3 regions of the Streptomyces sp. NPDC021562 genome follow, and region 3 is predicted to be linked to each of the others. Evidence: riboswitches for the same ligand, from Rfam matches in the RefSeq annotation. Region 3 holds a riboswitch; each other region holds the start of a gene.
What was found. A riboswitch is a leader RNA that binds a small molecule or an ion and turns the genes downstream of it on or off. The one in region 3 is predicted to bind cyclic di-AMP.

Region 1 (5,737 bases), on a different contig from region 3:
GTACTTCTGGCTCCCGGCCGCTGCCGTGCCCTCGGAGTAGAAGCGATACGCCGGATCAAGCGGCTTCTGCTTCGCGATGGCCATGTCGACGGCTTTGATCCGCTGCTCGGCGTCACTCAGCACCGCGTCCTTGTCCGGGTTGCCCGTCTTGCTCCACTCGAACTCGTAGGAGACGTCCGACGGCAGGACGATCTTGGGACGGTCGGTAGTCGTCGAGGCCGGTGCCGAGGGCGTCCCCGACCTGTTGCTACCGACGTCCGCACCTGCGATCTTGCCGTTGTTCTCGGAACCGCCACCTCCGCCTCCGCATGCGGTGAGTAGCAGAGCCGCGGATGCGGTGAGCGCGGCTGTCACGAGCCGGGCGGGGCGGTTCACTGTGGGCTCCCGTCGAGGTGGGGGTAGCTGGAGCGAACCAACGTTATCCGTGAGGCTTGGTGACATACCAGCCAGATTCTCGTCAAGATCCAGTAAGCCCGGGAACGGTCGGAGATCCGCACGGCCCGGAACACCCTTCAGTGGCAGGCACGTTCGTCGCCCCGTCCCTCGACGTCCCGCCCGCCGACGCGCTCACGGACAGGAATCCGGCTTCCTCGGCTACCGGGTCGAAGTCCCGTGGAGGCGCCCCGGCGCTGCGGTTGCGAAGATCCCGCGATAGGTGCTGGGACCCGTCGCGGGGGTGACAGGGTCACAGTTGGGAGTGAGACATCGATCACCCGCATTCGTGGTCACCACCAGCGGGGTGCGGCCCGAACCGAATTCCCGGGGAGAGGGCTGTGTCTTCCCGACGCCGACGGGGCAGGCCGTGTGCGGCCCGGAGCTGGGGGAAGCTCTGCCACCAGGGCTCGCCGAGACGACTCTGGCCGCGCGTGGCGGCGATGACCGGAGCGCCGCCCAGGTCCTCGCGAACCGGTCCGGCCGGCCGGGTGTTCAGCCCGCGTTGAGTTCCGTCAGTTCCGCCAGGGGCAGGGTGTGCTGGGTGTGCAGGACCTTGGCGCGCAGGTAGCGGACGTTGTGGGCGGTGCTGAAGACGCCGGTCGGGACGCGGTCGCGGACGGTGATGCCGAGGGTGCGCAACTGCTCGGCCTTGTCGGGGTTGTTGGAGAGCAGGTCCAGCTCGCCGTGGCCGAGGGCCTGGAGCATCTGGGCGGCGGCGGTGTAGTCGCGGGCGTCCTCGGGCAGGCCGAGGGCGGCGTTCGCCTCGTAGGTGTCGAGGCCCTGGTCCTGGAGGGCGTACGCGTCGAGCTTGTTGTAGAGGCCGATGCCGCGGCCCTCCTGGCGCAGGTACAGCAGGACGCCGCCGCGCTCGGCGATGCGTTCGACGGCCTCGCGCAGCTGGGGTCCGCAGTCGCAGCGGGCCGAGCCGAAGACGTCGCCGGTGAGGCACTCGGAGTGCAGGCGGACCAGCGGGAGGGTGCCCGGTGCGGGCTCGCCCAGGACGACGGCGACGTGTTCCTGACCGTCGGTCAGGCCGTGGAAGGTGACGAGTTCGGCGTTGACGCTGTAGCCGTCGGTGAAGCGCAGCGGGACCCGGACGCGGGCGCGCTGGGTGGCGGCGGGGAAGTCGGTCATCGGGGTCTCCAGTGTCCGGGTGCAGGACGGCTGTCCCGTGCGGGACGCGTGCTCCTGCTTCAGATTTGAAGCAGATCCACGGCTGGAACCATACCCCATGCTTTAAATTTGAAGCAACAGGTTTCCGGGCGGCCCGCGAAATCGGGGTTCACGAACCGGAACACGGCGACGACGAGCGCCGCCGCCACGGCACCTCGTCGGAGGTCGGCCGCGGCTTCTCGTCCCCCTCCAGCGCCCGCGCGATCACGGAGCTGATCTCCTCCAGCTGCGTGACCTGCTCCTCGGAGAGGTGGTCGAACACCGCCGCGCGCACCGTCTCCACGTGCCCGGGCGCCGTGCGCTCCAGGGCCGCCATGCCCTTGTCCGTCAGGATCGCGAAACTGCTCCGCTTGTCCCACTGGCAGTCCTCGCGCCGGATCAGCCCGTCCTTCTCCAGCCGGGTCACGGCGTAGGTCAGCCGGCTTCGGGTGATCTTGGACCTGGCGGCGAGATCGGTCATCCGCAGCTTGCGCTCCGGTTCCTCGGAGAGGTTGGCCAGAATGCCGTAGTAGAGGTGCGGCATGCCGGCGTCCTGCTGGAGCTGGCGGTCGATCGCGTCCTCCAGGAGGTGGGTCGCCGCCATGAACGCGCGCCAGGCGCGCTGCTCCTTCGGCGTGAGCCAGCGAGTCGTCATGGGACCAGTGTAGGTTTGTTTCAAACTTTAACCAAGCGTCCGGTTCACACCCCGCCGACCGTCGAGAGTGGTCCAGCCGACCGCCGAGAGTGGTTCCGCCGACCGCGGGAGTGGTCCCGCCCGCCGCCGAGAGTGAGCGCGTCCGATGCCGTACCCCCACGTCCTGCTGTCCGCCGCCGTCTCCCTGGACGGCTACCTCGACGACACCGGCCCCGAACGGCTGCTGCTCTCCTCGCCGGCCGACTTCGACCGGGTCGATGAGGTGAGGGCCGGCTCCGACGCCATCCTGATCGGCGCCGGCACGATCCGCGCGGACAACCCACGGCTCCTGGTGTACTCCGAGGCCCGCCGTGCCGCCCGGATCGCCGCCGGCCGGCCCGAGTACCCCCTCAAGGTCACGGTCACCGCGACCGGCGACCTCGACCCGGGCGCGAAGTTCTGGCACACGGGCGGCGACAAGCTCGTCTGCACGACCGACTCGGGCGCGGAGCGGGCGGCCGCCCTGGGCATCGCCGCCGACATCGTCCCGCTGGGCCCCGAGCTCGACTGGCCCGCGCTGCTGACCCACCTCCACGACGTCCGCGGTGTGGCCCGCCTGATGGTGGAGGGCGGCGGCACCGTCCACACCCAGCTGCTCCAGCGGGGCCTGGCCGACGAGCTCCAGCTGGTCCTCGCCCCGGTCTTCGTGGGCGACCCGAAGGCGCCGCGCCTGTTCGGTCCCGGCGGCTACCAGGCCGGACGGCTGCGCCTGGTGGAGACCCGCCGTATCGAGGACGTCGTCCTGATGCGCTACGAGCCCACCGCCCCCGGCGCGGGCGGCTCAGTGTCCGCCGCCGACCGCCACTGGCTGCGGCTCGCGTGCGAGCTGGCGGCCCAGTGCCCGCCCTCGGCGACGGCGTTCAGCGTCGGCGCGGTGGTGGTCGCCGCCGACGGCACGGAACTGGCCCGCGGCCACTCCAGGGAGGCGGGCGACCCGGTGGCCCACGCGGAGGAGGCGGCCCTCGCCAAGATCGACCCCGCCGACCCCCGGCTGGCCACGGCCACCGTCTACACCAGCCTGGAGCCCTGCACCCACCGCGCCTCCCGTCCCCACCCCTGCGCGGAGCTGATCCTCGGCGCGGGTGTGCGCCGGGTGGTCACGGCCTGGCGCGAGCCGGACACGTTCGTGCGGGCGGCGGACGGGACGGGGATGCTGCGGGAGCGGGGGGTGTCGGTGGTGGTCCTGGCCGAGTACGAGGCCCTGGCCAAGGCGCCGAACGCGCACCTGGAACGGCCCCGCGGCTAGGCCTCCGCGCGGCGGCGCTCGTAACCCGTGTGACTCGCACTCTTCGGATGGCGTATGCTGGTGTCACCGACGCGGGGTGGAGCAGCTCGGTAGCTCGCTGGGCTCATAACCCAGAGGTCGCAGGTTCAAATCCTGTCCCCGCTACTGAAACTCAGGGCCGGAATCCAGATCACGGATTCCGGCCCTGAGGCGTGTCCGGGCGCGTGTTTCTTGAATGCGTGGTCAACTCGACCGTTTTTGGCCGGTCGTGGCAGGTAAGTCCACCCTGTGGAAGCTTAATGATCAAGGCGAATGGCTTGGAATCTTACCTCCGGGTCTATTAACGTTCGATAACGCAGCGCGGTCGTCCCAGCCGTCACCCGAGATGGCTCCGTGCGCACGCGCCGAATCCCGTCAAGGGAACCGGGGAACCACCACCTTGGGGTGAATCGCACGGCTGCCGCCGAGTACGAATCGGTCGGTATACGCGCGTAGGAGACCTTCCTGCTCCGAACCCGTCAGCTAACCCGGTAGGCGGCGGAAGGAAAGGAGTGCGCCCGCGTGGCGTCCAACCGGCCTGCTCCGACAGCCCCGTTCGTGCCCAGCCAGCGGCAGCCCGACACCTTCGGTTACGGCACCTACCGCACCGACGAGGGCCCCTGGGAGGAGTGGAACCCCACCGAGGAGTCCCTCGCCCCCGAGCGCGGCCGGCACCGGATCGCCAAGCAGCGCGGCGGCGGACTCGCCCGCAGCTCCACGGTCCTCGGCGTCGGTGTCATCGCCGCCGTCGGCGCGGGCGGCATGGCCAGCGCCAACACCGGCCACCCGCCGGTCTCCATCTCCCTGCCGGACCTGCCCTCCGTCGACTCCCTGCTGGGCGACGGCGGCGGCCACCAGGCCACGCAGACGGCGCTGAGCAGCGTCACCACGACGGCCGCCACGGACGGGGACTCCTCGTCCGACGCCGGCGAGGCGCTGCGCAGCCGCATCATCGCCCAGGCCGAGCGGCAGCAGAACCAGCTGGACACCAAGGCCGGCGCCAAGGCCGTGGCCGCCGCCGACAGGGCGCTGGCCGCCGCGGAGGCGAAGGCGGAACAGGCCGCGGCCGCCAAGGCCGGCGCCGCCAAGGAGAAGGCGGTGGCCGCCGCCGCGCAGAAGGCCGAGCAGGCCCGGATCGCGGCGCTGGCCAAGCAGTACACGCTGCCGGTCGTGTCGTACACGATCACCGGCACCTTCGGTCAGGCCGGCTCCATGTGGTCCTCCGGCTACCACACCGGCCTCGACTTCGCCGCGCCCACCGGCACGCTGATCAAGGCCGTCCACGGCGGCACGATCACCGAGGCGGGCTGGGCCGGCTCCTACGGCTACCGCACGATCCTCACCCTCGACGACGGCACCGAGCTGTGGTTCTGCCACCAGTCGTCGATCGGCGTCAAGGTCGGCCAGAAGGTCGCCACCGGCGACGTCATCGGCCGCGTGGGCGCCACCGGCAACGTCACCGGCCCGCACCTCCACCTCGAGGTCCACCCCGGCGGCCAGCCCACCGGCATCGACCCGATGACCTGGCTGCGTGGCAAGGGCCTCAACCCCTGACGCACCTCCACCGGCCCCGGCGGGCCTCCCGCTTTTACGAGAACTTCGTACTGCCTGGGATGGCCCGCCTGCCGCGCCGCGTTGGAATGGAGCATGACTGCTTCTTCCGCATCCCCTGTCCTCCGTAAGCTCGGCGCCTCCGACCTGGAGGTGTTCCCGCTCGCCCTCGGCGGCAACGTCTTCGGCTGGACCGCCGACGAGGCCACCTCCTTCGCCGTCCTCGACGCGTACACCGCCGCGGGCGGCAACTTCGTCGACACCGCCGACTCCTACTCCGCCTGGGTCGAGGGCAACCAGGGCGGCGAGTCCGAGACGATCATCGGCAAGTGGCTCAAGGCGCGCGGCAACCGCGACGACGTGGTCGTCGCGACTAAGGTCAGCCAGCACCCCGCGTACCAGGGTCTGTCGGCCGCCAACATCAAGGCCGCCGCCGACGCGTCCCTGCGCCGCCTCGACACCGACCACATCGACCTCTACTACACCCACTTCGACAAGCCCGAGGTACCGGTGGAGGAGATCATCGGAGCGCTGGACGAGCTGGTGCGCGCCGGCAAGGTCCGGCACATCGCCGCGTCCAACATCAGCGCCGAGCGGCTCCAGGAGTCCCTGGACTTCTCCGACCGCGAGGGCCTGGCCCG
Region 2 (5,737 bases), on a different contig from region 3:
ACGGGCAGTACAAGCTGCTCGACTTCAACCCGCGCATGGGCGCCCAGTTCCGGCTCTTCGAGAGCGACACGGGTGTGGACGTGGTCCGCGCCATGCACCTGGATCTGACCGGGCGCCGCGTCCCGGAGGGGGAGCAGCGCGCCGGTCACCGGTACGTCGTGGAGAACATCGACCTGCCCGCCCTCCTGGCCTACCGCCGCAGCGGCTATACGACGCCGCACGCGCCCGGACGGCCGAGCGGCACCGAGCTGGCCTGGCTGGCGGGCGACGACCCGCTGCCGTTCGTCACGATGCTCGCGCGGTTCGTGCGTCCCGGGGCGAAGCACCTCTACCAGATGTGGCGGACCAACCGGCGCGGCTCCGGCACCTCCCGGAGGTAGGCGCCACGTTTCGGCGCCGGACCGGACACCCGCCCCTGACGCTCGCCGCGCCGACGTCCAGTTCGGCGGCGTCACCGTCCCCGTCGAACCGGAGTCCTATCCGCGAGCACGTCCTGCCCGGATCCGCCAGGCGCCTTTCGGCCCGGTCCTGGCGCTCGGCGTCGTGCCAGGTCGCCACGTCAAGGCGGTGGTCGTCGGCGTCGGCCGCAGGAAACCTCTCCGGCCCCCGGCCGGCGCCTCCCGCAGCCGCGCCCGCGCAGACGTCACCGGCCGCACTGACGGCGCCTCACCACCGAGACGGCGGACGCCACTTGAGGCCGAAACGCACCGTGAGTCTCAGGGGCGTGCCGTCCGTATTCTCTGATCATGGTCGCACCTTCCCCGTACTCGCTGATCGCCACCGACCTGGACGGCACGCTGCTGCGTGCCGACGACACCCTGTCGGACCGGTCGCTCGCCGCCCTGGCGCGGGCCGGCCGGGCCGGTGCCACGCACCTCGTGGTGACCGGCCGCCCCGCGCCGAGAGTGCGCCCGCTCCTCGACGATCTCGGCTGCACGGGACTCGCGGTCTGCGGCCAGGGCGCGCAGGTGTACGACGCCGGCACGCACCGTCTGCTGTGGTCGGTCACCCTGGACCGGGAACTGGCGGAGACCGCGCTCGGCAAGGTCGAGGCCGAGGTCGGCCAGGTGTACGCGGCGGTCGATCAGGACGGCGTGGACGGGCTCACGCTCATCGAACCGGGCTACCTGATGCCCCACCCCACGCTGCCCGCCCTGCGCGTGGACCGGCGTGACGACCTGTGGTGCGCGCCCATCAGCAAGGTGCTGCTGCGCCACCACACCCTGTCCGACGACGAACTGGCGGCGACCGCCCGCGCGGTGGTGGGTTCGCTGGCGACGGTCACCATGTCGGGACCGGGGACGGTGGAGCTCCAGCCGTGCGGGGTGACCAAGGCGACCGGGCTGGCGCTGGCCGCCGACCACCTGGGGCTGTGCCCCGAACGGGCCATCGCCTTCGGTGACATGCCCAACGACATCCCGATGTTCGACTGGGCGGCCTACGGAGTGGCCATGGCCAACGCGCACCCCGAGCTCCGGGCGAGGGCCGACGAGATCACCACGTCGAACGAGGACGACGGCATCGCCGTCGTCCTCGAAAGACTCTTCGTCTGATGCGGGGCGCGCCGGTCAGTACGCGCCGTGGACGTTGTCGATCGAGCCGTACCGCGCGGCGGCGTAGTTGCAGGCGGCGGTGATGTTCGCGACCGGGTCGTAGATGTCGAAGGACGTGCCCGCCACGTGGTACGCGTTGAACGTCGGGTCGATCACCTGGAGCAGGCCCTTGGACGGGATGCCGGCGGCCGCGTTGGAGTCCCAGAGGTTGATGGCCCGCGGGTTGCCGGACGACTCGCGGATCACGTTGCGGTAGATGCCGTTGTAGGTGCCCGGGATGCCCTTCTGGGCCATGATCGCGAGCGACTCGCGGATCCAGCCGTCGAGGTTGTTCGGGTACCCGGCGGGCGTCGTCGAGGCCGTGACGGCGGTGGTGGGGGTGGCGGCGGAGGCGTCGGCCGCGCCGATGAGCGGAAGGGCGAGTACGGCGGCGCCGGTACCGGCGGCGGCGAGCGTGCGGGCGATGCGGGTGCGGCGGGACTGGGCGGCAGCAGGCATGGCGAAGTTCCTCTCCGTCGCCTGCGAGGTGAGCTGTCGGGTTCGGGCTCGGGGAGTGCCCGGTCGCGTCACCCGAAGGCGACGCGACTTCACCCCTAGCCGGTCCGGGACGGCGTCCGTCGATGACGGCGGCCGCCCGGTCCGGCGACTTACCTGGGTCCCCCGCTCCTGCCGTGCGAATGAACTCGTCGATGGGTTGGGCCGGGCGGCGGCAGGATTCGGCGTCCGCCCGGCGAGCGGGAACGTATGCGAGAGCACATGTCCGGAACAAGTGGTGGATTCACACAACGCGCCGATTGACCTTGATCTGAGGCGTATGGGGCACTTGATCCTTTGCGGTTGCCAAGCCTCAACTGGCGCACAGGGAAAGGCGAGGCAGGGCGTCGTGCGGCGTGCGGGACACGGGGGTCCGAGTGACCTACTTCACGAAACCGCAATCACGGCAAAAAGGGCATGAGGGATTAGTTGAATCCGTCCGCGTCGCCCAGGGATTCGGTGATTGTCCTAATTGTCTTATTGAATGGAATTGCGGCTCTAGGGAGTGAATGAGTCATTCGGGCGTCATTCGTCGGGCGTGGTCGACGTGTTGACGGCCGATTGCGTCAAGGCCGCGCGGAGCGCCGGGAATTCCCGAGGGGTGGCGTGCGTGATCCTGGTCACCCGGGGAGAGTGCGTCCAGGTGGGTGACATCGGCCAAGTCGGTGGATGTCATGTCTTATCATCTGATCAAAAACATACCGGTCGTGATCCGATGGTGCCCGGGGCGTAACCGTGGGCGCCCTCGGTGATCGAAACCTGACCGGATACGCTGACTTGAGTGATGGCAGCGACCTATCGACAAACCGTGTAATCGCCAGTGGACACCAGCAGACAGGAGACCCTCGTGACCGTCGTCGGGCCGTTCGGGCTGAGCGTGCGGGACCAGGCTCTGGAAGCCGATGTCCAGGCCGGATTGGCGGCTGTCGAGGAAGGCCTGCTAGAGGCCACCAAGAGCGAGGTCCCCTTCATCACGGAGGCCGCGCAGCACCTCGTACGGGCTGGCGGCAAGCGGTTCCGGCCGCTGCTGGTGATGCTCGCCGCGCAGTTCGGCGACCCCTACGCACCGGGTGTCGTGCCGTCGGCCGTCGTCGTCGAGCTGACCCACCTCGCCACCCTGTACCACGACGACGTCATGGACGAGGCCGCCGTGCGGCGCGGTGTGGACAGCGCCAACACCCGCTGGGGCAACTCCGTCGCCGTCCTCACCGGCGACTTCCTGTTCGCGCGTGCCTCGCAGATCCTCGCCGACCTCGGGCCCGAGGCGGTCCGCGTTCAGGCCCTCGCGTTCGAGCGGCTGGTGACCGGCCAGATCCTGGAGACGGCGGGGCCTTCGGACGGGCGCGACCCGGTCGACCACTACCTCGACGTCCTCGGCGGCAAGACGGGCTCGCTGGTGGCGGTCTCCTGCCGTTTCGGCGCGATGATGTCCGGTGCCGACGAGACGGTCGTGGACGTCCTCACCCAGTACGGCGAACGCCTCGGAGTCGCCTTCCAGCTCGCCGACGACGTCCTCGACATCGCCTCCGACTCGCACGAGTCCGGCAAGACCCCGGGCACGGACCTCCGCGAGGGCGTTCCCACCCTCCCCGTGCTGCGGCTGCGGGAGCGGGCGGCCCGGCTGGGGCTGGCCGAGGACATCGCGCTGTGCGAGCTGCTGGACTCCGACCTCACCGACGACGCCCGGCACGCGCAGGCGCTCGCCGCGCTGCGGGTGAACCCGGCGCTGGAGGAGGCGCGCCGGGACGCCGTCCGGTACGCGGAGGAGGCGCGGGCCGCGCTCGCACCGCTGCCCGACTGCGACCCGAAGGTGACGCTGGTGGAGCTGTGCGACGCGGTGGTGCACCGGGCCGGCTAGTCCCGGCACCCTGCCGACCGTGCGGGCCCTGCCGACCGTGCGGGCCCTGCCGACCGTGCGGACCCGTCGGTTCTGCCCGGGGACCGGGCCGGCCTGCGGCCCGACGGCACCTGCCGGCACCTGTCACCTCCTGTGACACACCGGCCTCCGGCATCCCGCGGGAGGCGTTCGCACCGCTTGACCCCTACGGGTCGGTGGAGGCGCCGACCCCCTCGTGTCATACCGCAGTCGTACGCGGAGTTGGCTCCCCGGTCTGACGCCTGAACGCCTCCGATTTGGTGAGATGGAAACCACGGAAATCACCACCGCTCACCGATTCGGGTGAGAATGGCGGCTCAGGGTGGGACACGTGCGAGACGGCCGCCGCCGACGACGGAGGTAAGGCACACATGGCACCGTACGAATCCGACGACAGCGCGGGGATCGCGCAGGCCGACGACGAGCGGCGCGCCGAACGGCGGCGCAAGGCCACGCGGTACGTCGTGCCGGTCACGGTGGTGGGGGTGGCCGCGGCCACGATCGGCCTGGTCCCGGCGCTCGCCGACTCCGGTGACCCCCACCTGCCGAAGATCAGCGCGCAGGAACTCATCAACAAGATCGCAAAGTCGGACGTGCAGCAGCTGTCCGGCACTGTGAAGATCAGCACCGACCTCGGCCTGCCCGACCTCGGCGGCCTGGAGAGCAGCCTGCTGTCCGGCGCCACCCAGGGCGGCGGCGCCGGCTCCTCCGCCGACCCCACCGCCAAGCTCACCGAACTGGCCTCCGGCACGCACACCCTGCGCGTGGCCGCCGACGGACCCGAGAAGCAGAAGGTGTCGCTGCTGGAGAGCGGCGCCGAGTACAGCCTCATCCACAACGGCACGGACGTCTGGGGCTACGACAGCAAGTCCGACGAGGTCTACCACTCCACCGTCGCGGACTCCGGCAAGGAGCGCCACGCAGCCCCGGCCACGCCCAAGGACTTCGCCGACGAGGTGCTCAAGTCGGTCGACGACACCACGTCGGTGAAGGTCGACGGCACCGCCCAGGTGGCCGGCCGGGACGCCTACCGCCTGGTCATCAAGCCCAAGCAGTCCGGCACGACGGTCGGCGCGATCAGCATCGCCGTGGACGCCAAGACCGGCACGCCGCTGAAGTTCACGCTCACCCCGTCGAGCGGCGGCGCGGCCGTCGTGGACGCCGGCTACACCCAGGTCAGCTTCGCGAAGCCGGCCGCGTCGACCTTCGACTTCACCCCGCCCAAGGGTGCCAAGGTCACCGAGGGCGACAAGGCCGACAGGGCCGCCGGATCACACCGGCACGGCGACGGCGGCGAGAGCGGCAGGCCCACCGGGACGCCCGGCAAGGGCGCCCCCAAGGACCTGGAGAAGGGCGGCTTCGACGTCCTCGGCAAGGGCTGGAACTCCATAGCCGTCCTGGACTCCGGCAGCAAGGGCGGCCTGCCCACGGGCTCCGGCTCCGCCTCCGGCAAGGCGGGCGACCTGAGCGGCTTCCTCGGCTCGCTCGGTGACCCGGTCTCCGGGAAGTTCGGCAAGGGCACTGTCTTCTCCACCCGGCTGATCAACGCCCTGATCACGGACAACGGCAAGGTGTACGTCGGCGCGGTGGACAAGGCGGCCCTGGTGAAGGCGGCGAACGCGGGTTAGCCGGGGGCGGCGCGGGAAGCGTTCGTCACCTGCGCCGCGATACAGGACGAAACGAGGGAGCCGATGGACCGACCGTCCGCCACGGAGCGGGAGCCGGAGGGCCCGGGCGCGGAGGGCGGCACCGCCGAGGCCGACGCCCCGGCGGG
Region 3 (5,737 bases):
AGCAGCGTCACGGCGATCGAGATGCCCGCGCGGTCCTTGCCGGCCGCGCAGTGCATCAGCGCCGGGACGCTGTCCTCGGCGAGGGCGTGCAGCACGCGCGCGTGCTCGCCGGTACGGTCCTTGACGATCATGCGGTACGAGTTGACCATCCGGGCCGCCGCCCTGCCGTCGCCCAGGAGCCCCCGCAACTGCTCGATATCACCCTCGCGGACCATCGTCCAGAACTCGGCGCCGTGCGCCGGGTCGCTCAGGGGCAGGTTCACGTTCCGCACGCCGGGCAGTTCGACGTCCGGGCCCTCCAGCTTCTGGTCCGCCGCGTTGCGGAAGTCGAAGATCGTGTGCAGGCCCAGGGAGGCGAGGAACTGCGCGTCCTGCTCCGTCGCGTGCGCGAGGTGCCCGCTGCGGAACAGCACGCCGTGCCGCACCCGGCGCCCGTCCACGGTCGGCAGGCCGCCCACGTCACGGAAGTTGCGCACACCGGCCAGCTCGGGCTCGGTGGACGGGACCTGCTGCGTCACGGGGGCTCCTCCCGGCCGGCCCCGTCGGCGCGGCTCGTCGACGGGCACTGCGTCGACCATACGACATCGGTTTCCACAGGCAATGAGTTGTCCACAGACGTTGCCTCCGGGGCCCGCGGCCCTTGATGATGTTGGGGCTTGAGCGGATCTGTTGGCACCTGTGTGAGGTTTCTCGATGGTGGACATCGCCGAAAACGGTCGTACCTGGCTCCTGTCGGGCCCCGGGAGCAGCTACGCGCTGCATCTGACGGAGGCCGGCGAACTGCTTCACCTGCACTGGGGGCCGCGTATCCGGCTCGCCGACGCCGAGGCCCTCAGCACCCGGGTGCTGCCCGGCTACTGGCCCTTCGAGTCCCCGCTCGACGGCCGTGAGGAGTACCCCGTCGAGGGCGGCCCCCGCTTCGTGCGCCCCGCGCTGTCCGTGCGCACCGAGGAGCGCCGCGGCACGGAGTGGACCTTCGAGTCGTACGAGACGGCGGGCGACGCGGGCGACGAGGAACTGCGCCTGCGCTTCCGGGACGACGGGATCGTCATCACCCTGCACTACCGGATGCGCGGCGACGTCGTCGAGCGCTGGGTGACCGTCGGCAACGAGGGCCAGGCGCCCGTGGAGCTGCTGCGCGCCGACGCGGCCACCTGGACGCTGCCCGACCGCGAGGGCTGGCGGCTCTCCCAGCTGCACGGCCGCTGGGCCGCCGAGTCCCGGCTGGTCAGCACCCCGCTCACGTACGGCGAGAAGGTCATCGGCAGCCGTCGCGGCCACACCGGCCACCAGCACCTGCCCTGGGTCGCCCTGGAGACCGACGCCACCGAGGAGCACGGAGAGGTCTGGGGCTGCGCCCTCGGCTGGTCCGGGTCCTGGCGGATCGCCGTCGCCCAGCTTCCCGACGCGCGCGTGCAGATCACCGGCGGCGCCGGCTACGACGACTCGGGCCTGCTGATGCTGGCCGAGGGCGAGTCGTACACCAGCCCCGTGTTCGCGGCCCTGTGGTCCGACGGCGGCTTCGGCGGGGCGAGCCGGGCCTGGCACGCCTACCAGCGGGCGCACGTCATCCCCGACGCGGACCGGGACCGGCCGGTGCTGTTCAACTCGTGGGAGGCGACCACCTTCGACATCTCCGAGGAGCAGCAGGCCACCCTCGCCCGGCGGGCCGCCGCGATCGGCGTCGAGCTGTTCGTGGTGGACGACGGCTGGTTCGGCGCCCGCACCTCCGACCGCGCCGGCCTCGGCGACTGGACACCGAACCCGGACCGGTTCCCGAAGGGCCTGGCGCCCCTCGCCGAGTACGTGCACGCGCTCGGCATGCAGTTCGGCATCTGGGTCGAGCCCGAGATGGTCAACCCGGACAGCGAGCTGTACCGCGCGCACCCCGACTGGGTGCAGTACCAGCAGGGCCGGAAGCGCACGGAGCTGCGCAACCAGCTCGTCCTCAACCTCGCCCGCGAGGACGTCCAGGAGTACCTCTGGGAGCAGCTCGACGCCCTGCTGTCCAGCGCGCCCATCGACTACGTCAAGTGGGACTTCAACCGCTGCTTCACCGACGCGGGCTGGCCGGGCGAGCCCTACCCGCAGCGCCTGTGGGTGGACCACGTGCGGGGCCTGTACGCCCTGCTCGACCGGATCCGCGCGGCCCACCCGGACGTCGCCATCGAGTCCTGCTCCGGCGGCGGCGGCCGGATCGACCTCGGCATCATGAGCCGTACCGACGAGGTGTGGACCTCCGACAACACCGACCCGCTGGACCGGCTCGCCATCCAGCACGGCTTCAGCCAGATCCACCCCGCCCGGGTGATGTCCGCCTGGGTCACCGACAGCCCGAACCACCAGCTCAACGGCCGGGTCAGCTCGCTGCGTTTCCGGTTCGTCAGCTCCATGGCCGGGGCGCTCGGGGTGGGCGGCGACCTCTCGAAGTGGACCGAGGAGGAACTCGCCGAAGCCGGTCACTGGGTGGGGCTCTACAAGGAGATCCGGCCGCTGGTGCAGCGCGGCGAGCAGTTCCGGCTGCGGCCCCCGGCCGGCGGGCTCAGCGCGGTGCAGTACACGCTCGGCGACGAGACCGCCGTCCTCGCCTGGCTCCAGGCGCAGAGCTACGGCGAGCCGGTGCCGGCGCTCCGGCTCAGGGGCCTCGACCCGGAGGCGTCGTACGAATGCCGCGAAACGGGCGAAGTGCACCGCGGCGCCGTGCTGCTGCACCACGGGCTGCAGGTGGGGCTCAAGGGTGACCTGGATGCGGCAGTCATCCGACTCCGTCGCATCTGATCCTTCTGCCTGATTTGGTGCCTTCGTTCCAACTCGCTCTGGAATAGGGGGACGTGGCGTGACGTGCGTGAGGAGCGTCATATCGGTGACCGACCGTCGCGCGTCATGTCCACGTAATGGAGGTGCCTCACAAGGAATTCCCGGGAGCGGAAAAGGCCGGGATGCACGGAGGGTGACCGGGAATTCCCGTAACGGATCAACCGGAGCCAGGAGGTCGGGAACCGATCGCTTGTCCGGGTGCGTCCTGCTCGCTTACGTTCGCCACGCATCCGGACGGAACGCCGAATCCTGCCGCCGCCCGGAGTCCCCACACACTCACCCGTGCCCGGCAGGAGCGGGGGACCCACCAGGCAAGACCGCCTGTTCCGGTTCCCGGGACAGGCCAGGGGTGTAGTCACGCCTTCCGGCGTGGCCGGGCAGCTCCAGCCCGAACCCGACAGCTCACCTCGCAGGCGCCGGAGAGGAACGCGCCATGCCCGCGAGGGGTAAGCACCGCCGCCCGAAGACCCAGCGTCTCACCCGTTCGATGGCCGTCGCCGGAACCGGTGGCGCCGCGCTGGCCCTGCCGCTCATGGGGGCCACCGGCGCCCACGCGGCCACCGCGCAGTCCGTCTCCGCGAAGGCTCCGCAGGCGCTGCCGGCCGTCGCGAAGGCGGCGCCCGGGAAGGCGACCGTACGGACGTCCGCCGCCGCGCGTTCCGCGCACCGCACGTACACCGTGGTGCCGGGCGACTGCCTCTCGGAGATCGCGCGCGACCAGCACATCAGCGGGGGCTGGCACCGGCTCTACGCCGACAACCGGCAGGCCGTCGGAGACAACCCCTCGCTGATCCACCCCGGCCTCGAGCTCACGCTCGGCGGCCGCGGCGCCACGACCACCGGTACCGCCGACTCCGGTGCCCGGCCCGAGGCGCACTCGGCCACCTCGCCGGCCGCCTCGTCTCCGGCGGCCACCCCGTCCGTGCCGTCCACCCCGTCGACCCCGGACGACTCGACGGCGGCCGCCTCCGGACACGTCCTCCCGGTCAGCGGCGCCACCGTCGGCACCGGCTACCACGTGCCGGGCGCCATGTGGTCCAGCGGCTACCACACCGGCGTCGACTTCGTCGTGCCCACCGGCACCCCCGTCAAGGCCGTCGGTGCCGGCACGGTCGTCACGGCCGGCTGGGGCGGCGCCTACGGCAACCAGGTCGTCATCCGGCTCGCCGACGGCTACTACGCGCAGTACGGTCACCTCTCCGCGCTCTCCGTCTCGGCCGGCCAGACCGTGACCGCGGGCCAGCAGGTCGGCCTCTCCGGCGCGACCGGCAACGTGACCGGCCCGCACCTGCACTTCGAGATCCGTACCACCCCCGACTACGGCTCGGACGTGGACCCGGTCGCCTACCTCCGCTCGAAGGGCCTCGCCGTCGGCTGACGGCCGCCCCCGTCGGCCCGGCAATCATCGCGTCAACGTCGCTGAGCAGGCCGTTATTCCAGCCTTGGCCCACTATTTAAAGGTGTCTTATCTCACCGATCGTCAACCCTTTATTACGGTCGCGTAGGTCACAGTCAAAGGTGAATCATGATCCGACGTGGCAGACGATTCGAAGAGTGACAACGCATCAGTGATCGGGTCGTACGTGGCGCTGGGGGACAGCTTCAGCGAGGGCGTCGGCGACCCGGGCCCCGACGGGGCGTTCGTCGGCTGGGCCGACCGGTTCGCGGTACTGCTGTCGGACCGGCGCCCCGAGGACGACTTCCAGTACACCAACCTCGCCGTGCGCGGGAAACTGCTCGACCAGATCGTGGCGGACCAGGTGCCCAAGGCCCTGGAACTCGCCCCGGACCTGGTCTCCTTCTGCGCCGGCGGCAACGACATCATCCGTCCCGGCACCGATCCGGACGAGGTGGCCGAGCGGTTCGAGCGGGCCGTGGTCCGGCTGACCGGGGCCATCGGCACGGTCATGGTGACCACCGGCTTCGACACCCGCAACGTGCCCGTCCTCAAACACCTGCGCGGCAAGATCGCCACCTACAACGGTCATGTGCGGGCGATCGCCGACCGGTACGGCTGCCCCGTGCTGGACCTGTGGTCCCTGAAGACCGTGCAGGACCGGCGGGCCTGGGACGACGACCGGCTGCACCTCTCTCCCGAGGGGCACACGCGGGTGGCGCTGCGGGCCGGTCAGGTGCTCGGCATCGAGGTCCCCGCGGACCCCGACCAGCCCTGGCCGCCGCTGCCGCCCCGCGGCACCCTCGAGATCCGCCGCGACGACGTGCACTGGGCCCGCGAGTACCTGGTCCCGTGGATCGGGCGACGGCTGCGCGGCGAGTCCTCGGGGGACCACGTCACGGCCAAGGGCGCGCTCTCGCCGGACGACATCAAGATGCGGATCGCTGCCGTGGCCTGAGGCGCCCGCCCGCGGGGCGGGCCGGCGGCGGCCCTCTGGGGGCCGCCTCTCACTGCCCCGCGGGCAGCCCCAGTTCCCTGGCCAGCGCCTCGTCGGCCCACTCCTGCGCCCGGGAGCGCGGTACGGCGCCCGGGTAGGAGGTGAGCTGGACGGCGAGCCCGTCGAGCAGGGCCGTCAGCCGCAGGGCCGTGGCCATCGGGTCGGGGCACCGGAACTCACCGGCGGCCACCCCCTCGGCGATGACCTCGGCGAGCGCGGCCTTCCACTGCTGGTCCAGACTGCGGGTCACGTCCCGCAGAGCGGGTTCGCGCAGCGCCACCGCCCAGCCCTCGATCCACAGCCGCCACCCCTTGGCCTGCCCGGTCGGCGCGTACCAGCGCACCGCCGCCCGCAGCCGGCGCAGCGCCGACGTCCGGCGGCCGAGGAGCCGGCGCAGATGCGCGAGATCGCCCTCGGCGGCGTGGGTGAACGCGGCGGCGACCAGCTTCTCCTTGGTGGAGAAGTGGTACAGCACCAGAGCGTTGCTCACGCCGAGCGCCGACGCGACGTCGGCGATGCGCACCGCC

Region 1: it holds a riboswitch for cyclic di-AMP, as region 3 does, so the genes downstream of both, AB0G52_RS02455 (M23 family metallopeptidase) here and AB0G52_RS32545 (M23 family metallopeptidase) in region 3, are expected to answer to the same signal.
Region 2: it holds a riboswitch for cyclic di-AMP, as region 3 does, so the genes downstream of both, AB0G52_RS20145 (transglycosylase SLT domain-containing protein) here and AB0G52_RS32545 (M23 family metallopeptidase) in region 3, are expected to answer to the same signal.

Annotation. Positions count from the first base shown of each region.
Region 1 covers NZ_JBFACN010000002.1:21,263-26,999, reverse strand. The annotation lists gene AB0G52_RS02480 (hypothetical protein) at 1-375, opposite strand, end outside; gene ribA (GTP cyclohydrolase II) at 928-1,569, opposite strand; gene AB0G52_RS02470 (MarR family transcriptional regulator) at 1,718-2,242, opposite strand; gene AB0G52_RS02465 (dihydrofolate reductase family protein) at 2,388-3,527, shown strand; tRNA gene AB0G52_RS02460 (tRNA-Met) at 3,598-3,671, shown strand; cyclic di-AMP (ydaO/yuaA leader) riboswitch at 3,899-4,060, shown strand; gene AB0G52_RS02455 (M23 family metallopeptidase) at 4,068-5,099, shown strand; gene AB0G52_RS02450 (aldo/keto reductase) at 5,193-5,737, shown strand, end outside.
Region 2 covers NZ_JBFACN010000012.1:90,016-95,752, reverse strand. The annotation lists gene AB0G52_RS20155 (ATP-grasp domain-containing protein) at 1-380, shown strand, start outside; gene AB0G52_RS20150 (HAD family hydrolase) at 747-1,553, shown strand; gene AB0G52_RS20145 (transglycosylase SLT domain-containing protein) at 1,569-2,051, opposite strand; cyclic di-AMP (ydaO/yuaA leader) riboswitch at 2,057-2,252, opposite strand; gene AB0G52_RS20140 (polyprenyl synthetase family protein) at 2,935-3,945, shown strand; gene AB0G52_RS20135 (outer membrane lipoprotein carrier protein LolA) at 4,335-5,591, shown strand; gene AB0G52_RS20130 (ABC transporter ATP-binding protein) at 5,655-5,737, shown strand, end outside.
Region 3 covers NZ_JBFACN010000027.1:399-6,135, forward strand. The annotation lists gene AB0G52_RS32535 (tyrosine-protein phosphatase) at 1-518, opposite strand, end outside; gene AB0G52_RS32540 (alpha-galactosidase) at 694-2,778, shown strand; cyclic di-AMP (ydaO/yuaA leader) riboswitch at 3,085-3,246, shown strand; gene AB0G52_RS32545 (M23 family metallopeptidase) at 3,251-4,195, shown strand; gene AB0G52_RS32550 (SGNH/GDSL hydrolase family protein) at 4,386-5,171, shown strand; gene AB0G52_RS32555 (TetR/AcrR family transcriptional regulator) at 5,221-5,737, opposite strand, start outside.